Regions from separate parts of the Pseudomonas sp. AMR01 genome, predicted to be linked through region 3. Evidence: predicted binding sites of a transcription regulator. Region 3 holds the regulator's gene; each other region holds the start of a gene.
What was found. The regulator sigma-54, encoded in region 3, starts transcription at its own class of promoters, with help from an activator protein. The targets are predictions, from matches to a motif close to ANTGGCATNNANNTTGCTNT.

Region 1 (2,271 bases), on a different contig from region 3:
CGACGGCCGCAGCCACTTCGGCGTGATCCGCCGAGTCGCCGCCATCCCCACGCCCATTGCCGCCACTCACACCGCGCGCCTGGTTCTGCTGTTGTTGTTCCTGGCCCTGCCCTTGCCAGCCGCGGGACTGGTCGGAGACGTTCACGTCCACCTGCCCCATGCCTTGCTGGGCGAACATCTCGCGCAGACGGCCGGACTGGGTTTCCAGGGCTTCACGCACCACGGCGTGGCCACTCATAAAGGTCACCTGGGCCTGCTGATCCGCCGTGATATTGACCTTGATGTCCAAACGACCCAACTCGGCCGGCTGCAACTGGATTTCTGCCGACTTGAGGTTGGCGCTGGACAGGTACATCACGCGGTTGACCACTTCTTCGGTCCAGCCGCTCTGGTGCATGGCCAGCGGCGCGTTGGCCACTGGTGGCAAAGCGTTGGCGGTTTTCGGCGTGGCGGCCTGGGTCAGCGCGGCCAGGCGGTCGGTGAAATTGTCAACGCGAGTGTCGCTGTTGGCGCTTTTCAAATCCTTGAGACCGCCTTCGATCAGGCCGCTGAAGGCTTTGTCGCCGCCCTGGTCAGTGCTGTCTTTGGTGGCTTGCTGGTCGACCATCGATGCAAGGCCGGTGGCGAAATTCTGTGCAGCGGTCGGCTGATCCTGCGTCGTGGTCGGCGCGGCTTTCTGCGGGGTCTGGCTGCTGGCCGAGACGTGACCGCCCTGCTCCATCGCCAGGCGCACGGCCGGCATTGAGTCCAGCGGGTCGGCTTCAGGGTCGAAGGCCGGTTGCTTGGCATCGACCGGCGCGGCGACGGGTGTGGCGACGACCGGTTGGGATTTGTCGTCCGTCGTGGCAGCCACCGGTGCCGGGGTTTGCACAGGCACGGGCACGGTGACAGGGACGGCAACGGGCGTAACCGTGGCAATCAGTGCCGGGTCGACGACGGGATCAACTGCGGGCTGCTGCGCCAGCGATGGGTCGGTGGGTTTGTCGTCGTCAGCGCTGGCGCTGTCGTCCGGCTTGGCCGGCGGCGTGGCAGGCAAGGGATTGCCGCTATCGGCAACCGCTGGCGCGCTGGCGGCAGGCTTGTCGGTGGTGGCGACAGGTTTTTCGGTGGTGGCGGCAGGCTTGGCGCTGGCATCGGAAGGCTTGTCGCGCGCTGGCTTGGCCGGTGCGTCGTCAGGCTTTACCGTGGGTTTTGAGCCTTGAGTCGCGAACACTTGAGCGAAGCCAGGGGCCTTGTTTCGCGGGTCCACAGCCGCTGCCGGCGGGGTGACGGCAGGCGCTTGAGGCTTGGCCGCGGGGGCAGCCTGAAGAAGCGAATTCGGGGCAACTGGCATAAGTAAAGGTCTCCACTGCATGGGGATCGGGGATGCAGTGATGGAGGTAGAGCAAGAGTCGGGCCAGGTTTTTGGTTTGTGGGGATTTCTGTGTTGTACCTGTTCTGCCTAAAGAGCTTGAAAGGGCTGCAACTAAAGCTGAAACCGCTCCCGCTCCGATTCATACATCGGCCGAACCAAAGCAAACTCATGATCAATCTGATCCACCAACGCCCAAAGTTCCCCCGCCGCAGACCCCACCGACTCAAGCTCCAACCGCTGGCACAAGTGCGCCAACCTCACGGCCCCAAGGTTCCCGCTGCTGCCCTTGAAGCTATGCGCAATCCGCCCCAACGCCTTGGCATCGTCCCGAGACTTGCGCAAAGCCTCGACGCGCTTCTGTGAGTCATCGAGAAAGGTATCCAGCAACTTGGGATACTCGCTCTCCATAACCTCCTGCAAACCCGACAACACATCAGGGTCCAGATGAATCTCAGCCACTTGCTCGCTCCTTGATCAAGAATCGGCGGATTATGCCAGAGCCCCCCAGCAAAACTCCACGCACACACTACGCCCGCCGTCGGACCAGCGTACAGCGCTGCTCAATTGACGCACCAGGCTCAACCCCCGGCCAGACAGACGGTCCGCATCCAGCGGCTGCGCCAACACCTGTTCCACGTCAAACCCAGGCCCACTGTCTTCAACGCGCAAGGTCATCTTGCCGCCGGCGCTGGTCGGCACCACCTGCACATGCACACGCACGTAACCGCTGTTCAAATGCGCCAACCGCTCATTGCGCTGGCGATAATACTCGGCAAACCCTTGAGCATCACACTTGAGCCGCGAATCCAACCCCAGCACGCCATGCTCCAGCGCGTTGGAATACAGCTCGGCCATCACGCTGTAGAGCGCCCCGCTCTGCTCGCGCAGGCCGTGAATCTCCAACAGCAGTTGCAGCA
Region 2 (2,271 bases), on a different contig from region 3:
GCGAACCTTGATTTCTTCTTCGCTTTTCAGCTCGATGTAAGCATCGATGAAGTCGTCGCTGAATACGCCGCCCTTGGTCAGGAACGCACGGCCCTTGTCCAGTTCTTCCAGGGCTTCTTTCAGGCTGCCGCACACTTGTGGGATCTCTTTGGCCTCTTCAGGCGGCAGGTCGTACAAGTTTTTGTCGGCGGCGTCGCCTGGGTGGATCTTGTTCTGGATACCGTCCAGGCCGGCCATTACCAGGGCAGCGAAGGCCAGGTACGGGTTGGCTGCCGGGTCCGGGAAGCGAGCTTCGATACGGCGAGCGCGCGGGCTGGACACGTAAGGAATACGGATCGAGGCGGAACGGTTACGGGCCGAGTAGGCCAGCATTACCGGCGCTTCGAAACCTGGGACCAGACGCTTGTAGGAGTTGGTCGACGGGTTGGTGAAGCCGTTCAGGGCCTTACCGTGCTTGATGATGCCGCCGATGAAGTACAGGGCGGTGTCGGACAGGCCGGCATAGCCTTCGCCAGCGAAGGTGTTCTTGCCATCTTTGGCGATGGACAGGTGAACGTGCATACCCGAACCGTTATCGCCGTACAGCGGCTTAGGCATGAAGGTAGCGGTACGGCCGTAGGCATCAGCCACGTTGTGTACGCAGTACTTCAGGGTTTGAACTTCGTCAGCCTTGGCCACCAGGGTGTTGAACTTCACGCCGATTTCGTTCTGGCCGGCAGTCGCCACTTCGTGGTGGTGAACTTCGATGACCAGGCCCATTTCTTCCATGGCGTTGCACATGGAGGTACGGATTTCGTGGTCGTGGTCGAACGGAGGAACCGGGAAGTAGCCGCCTTTGATGCCTGGACGGTGGCCTTTGTTGCCGCCTTCGATGTCCTGGTCGGACATCCACGAACCTTGCTCGGAGAAAATCTTGAACATGGAGCCAGAGATGTCGGACTTGAACTTGACCGAATCAAAGATGAAGAATTCTGGCTCCGGGCCTACGAATACGGTGTCGCCGATACCGGTCGACTTCAGGTATTCCTCGGCACGCTTGGCGATCGCACGTGGGTCGCGGTCGTAGCCTTGCATGGTCGAAGGCTCGATCACGTCGCAGACGATGATCAGAGTTGGGTCTTCGGTGAACGGGTCGAGAACGGCAGTGCTGTCGTCCGGCATCAGGATCATGTCGGAGGCTTCGATGCCTTTCCAGCCAGCAATGGAGGAACCGTCGAACATTTTGCCTTCTTCGAAGAAAGCATCATCCAGCGCATCGCGAGCCGGCATGGTCACGTGGTGCTGAGTGCCTTTTGTGTCCGTGAAGCGCAGATCAATCCACTTAACGTCATGATCTTTGATGAGTTGAACCGACTTCGACATGGTGTCCTCCGGGTGGCTTCGGGCTGGGTAGTGGAGTTAGCCCTTAGAATGTTGGTGATGCCGGCGCGAATACTCGACCAAGGCAACCTGCCTCACAAGAGAGCAAATTGCATGCCAGTGCGCCAACATGGCCTTATTGCGTCAAAATGGCCCCTATAAAGGTGCAATCCGTTGAAACGGAATAAAAAGCGCACTGCAATGTAGCGCTTATTTGCGCAAATGACCCGTTTTGGTGCGCGTGACGTGCAGTGCATATTAACTGGTTAAACCTTGAGCGATTTCCGCTATAATCCGCGCCCCCCTTTTTCGGCAGGCCCAGCGCGCACTGTTTCCATGAAATTAATCGTAAAAGTCTTCCCCGAGATCACCATCAAGAGCCGACCGGTACGGATGCGTTTCATCCGTCAGTTGGCCAAGAACATCCGTGCCGTGCTCCGAGACCTGGACCCGGCTGTGGTGGTGAATGGCGTGTGGGACAACCTCGAGCTGGAAACCCGCCTGACCGACGCCAAAGCCTTGAAGGACATGACCGAACGCCTGAGCTGCATGCCGGGCATCGCGCATTTTCTGCAGGTCGACGAGTACCCGCTGGGCGACTTCGACGACGTCACCGAAAAGTGCAAACAGCACTTTGGCAGTGAGCTTGAGGGGAAGATTTTTTCAGTGCGTTGCAAGCGCGCCGGCAAGCACTCGTTCAGCTCCATGGACATCGAAAAATACGTCGGCAGCAAGCTGCGTCGCGAGTGCGGCGCCGCCGGAATTTCCCTGAAAGCACCGCAAATTGAAGTGCGCATGGAAATTCGCGACCAACGGTTGTTCGTGATTCACAGCCAGCACAACAGCATCGGCGGCTACCCGCTGGGCGCCCTGGAACAGACCCTGGTATTGATGTCCGGCGGTTTCGATTCC
Region 3 (2,271 bases):
ACCTGCACATTGGTGATCTTGTCGTAATGCCCCGCAAGCTTGTTCAGCTTGCTCTCGGTGTACTCACGCAGGGGCTTGGTGACTTCCAACTGGTGTCCACTGATGTTGACTTGCATACAGCTTCTCCTTCGTTGCCAGTGCATAACGCGACAGGCGAAAGCGCCTGCCACTGGAATGCATTCCAAAACTGCCTTCGCGTCGATCATGCTGCGTCAAAAACAGGCTCGGAATGCTCATTTAGGAGCCTGAACTGCGCTTCCTCGCCTGTTTTTGCCTTGCCTGATCGCCGCTCGGCGAGTTTTATAACGCATTCCGGAACGCTATGGCCCGCCCGTCACATCAAACGCTTACGCTCGCTGGAAGGCGCGATCCCGAGGGACTCGCGGTACTTGGCGACGGTTCGACGGGCGACCTGAATGCCTTGTGCCTCCAGTAAACCAGCGATCTTACTGTCACTCAATGGCTTTTTCTGATTTTCCGCGGCAACCAGTTTTTTGATGATCGCGCGGATCGCCGTGGACGAGCATTCGCCGCCTTCGGAGGTGCTGACGTGGCTGGAGAAAAAGTATTTCAACTCATAAATACCGCGCGGGGTATGCATGAATTTCTGGGTGGTTACCCGGGAAATCGTCGATTCGTGCATGCCCACCGCTTCGGCGATGTCGTGCAGAACGAGCGGCTTCATCGCTTCGTCGCCATATTCCAGGAAGCCGCGCTGATGCTCGACGATCTGGGTAGCCACTTTCATCAATGTTTCGTTACGGCTTTGCAGGCTCTTGATGAACCAGCGCGCCTCCTGCAACTGGTTGCGCATGAAAGTGTTGTCGGCGCTGGTGTCGGCGCGGCGCACAAAACCTGCGTATTGCGGGTTGACCCGCAGGCGCGGCACCGATTCCTGATTCAGCTCCACCAGCCAGCGTTCGTTGTGCTTGCGCACGATCACATCAGGGACGACGTATTCGGCTTCGCTGGACTCAATCTGCGAGCCTGGGCGTGGGTTCAGGCTTTGTACCAGCTCGATAACCTGGCGCAGGTCATCTTCCTTGAGCTTCATGCGGCGCATCAACTGGCTGTAGTCACGGCTGCCCAGCAGGTCGATGTAGTCGGTAACCAGGCGCTGAGCTTCGCTGAGCCACCGCGTCTTGGCCGGCAGTTGGCGCAATTGCAGCAACAGGCACTCGCTGAGGGTGCGCGCGCCAATACCGGCGGGCTCAAATTGCTGGATGCGGTGCAGGACAGCTTCGATTTCGTCCAGCTCGATATCCAGTTCCGGGTCGAATGCCTCAAGAATTTCCTCAAGGGTTTCGTCCAGGTAACCCTGATTATTGATGCAGTCGATCAGGGTGACAGCGATCAGGCGATCAGTGTCCGACATCGGTGCCAGGTTCAGTTGCCACAACAAGTGGCTTTGTAGGCTCTCTCCGGCAGACGTACGGGTGGTGAAGTCCCACTCGTCATCATCATTGCTGGGCAGGCTGCTGGCGCTGGTCTGGTAAACGTCTTCCCACGCGGTGTCCACGGGAAGCTCGTTGGGAATGCGTTCGTTCCATTCGCCTTCCTCAAGGTTGTCCACCGTAGGGGCGGTTTCCTGGTAGGAGGGTTCCTGCACGTCGGGATTGGGTTTTTGCTCGATGTTGTCGGCCAGCGGGTCTGCATTATCGAAGTCGTCGCCTTCTTCCTGGCGTTCGAGCATCGGATTGGATTCCAAGGCCTCCTGGATTTCCTGTTGCAGGTCCAGGGTCGACAATTGGAGCAGGCGGATGGCCTGTTGCAGCTGCGGTGTCATCGTCAGCTGCTGGCCCATTCTCAGGACTAGCGATGGTTTCATGGCAGGGGCTTAACACCTTATTCGCCGGCGCAATGCGCCATCCACGACAGGGCGCGTGAGCGCCAAACATAAGCAAATTATATGCCTGATATCGGGTGCTTTGCCTAGAGCGCGGTAACAATAAAAAAACCGAGGTTTTTATTGACTCCCGCGCACTCCGGCAAACAACCGCAACACCACACTGCTTACAGGCGGAACTCGTGGCCCAGGTACACTTCCTTGACCAGTTCGTTGGCCAGGATAGTCGCGGAATCGCCTTCGGCGATCAGCTGGCCATCGTTGACGATGTAAGCCGTTTCACAGATATCGAGCGTCTCACGGACGTTGTGGTCAGTGATCAACACGCCGATGCCCTTGGCCTTGAGGTGATGGATGATCTGCTTGATGTCGCCGACCGAGATAGGGTCGACGCCGGCAAACGGTTCGTCCAGCAGGATGAACTT

Region 1: the regulator sigma-54 is predicted to act here: its motif matches at 1,382-1,401, upstream of Q7C20_RS26210 (flagellar hook-length control protein FliK).
Region 2: the regulator sigma-54 is predicted to act here: its motif matches at 1,462-1,481, upstream of glnA (glutamate--ammonia ligase).

Annotation. Positions count from the first base shown of each region.
Region 1 is NZ_JAUTYR010000067.1:6,761-9,031, forward strand. Features, by position in the region: gene Q7C20_RS26210 (flagellar hook-length control protein FliK) at 1-1,333, opposite strand, end outside; gene Q7C20_RS26215 (Hpt domain-containing protein) at 1,466-1,813, opposite strand; gene Q7C20_RS26220 (SpoIIE family protein phosphatase) at 1,844-2,271, opposite strand, start outside.
Region 2 is NZ_JAUTYR010000007.1:43,455-45,725, forward strand. Features, by position in the region: gene glnA (glutamate--ammonia ligase) at 1-1,362, opposite strand, end outside; gene thiI (tRNA uracil 4-sulfurtransferase ThiI) at 1,696-2,271, shown strand, end outside.
Region 3 is NZ_JAUTYR010000004.1:224,666-226,936, forward strand. Features, by position in the region: gene hpf (ribosome hibernation-promoting factor, HPF/YfiA family) at 1-116, opposite strand, end outside; gene Q7C20_RS06180 (RNA polymerase factor sigma-54) at 335-1,828, opposite strand; gene lptB (LPS export ABC transporter ATP-binding protein) at 2,014-2,271, opposite strand, start outside.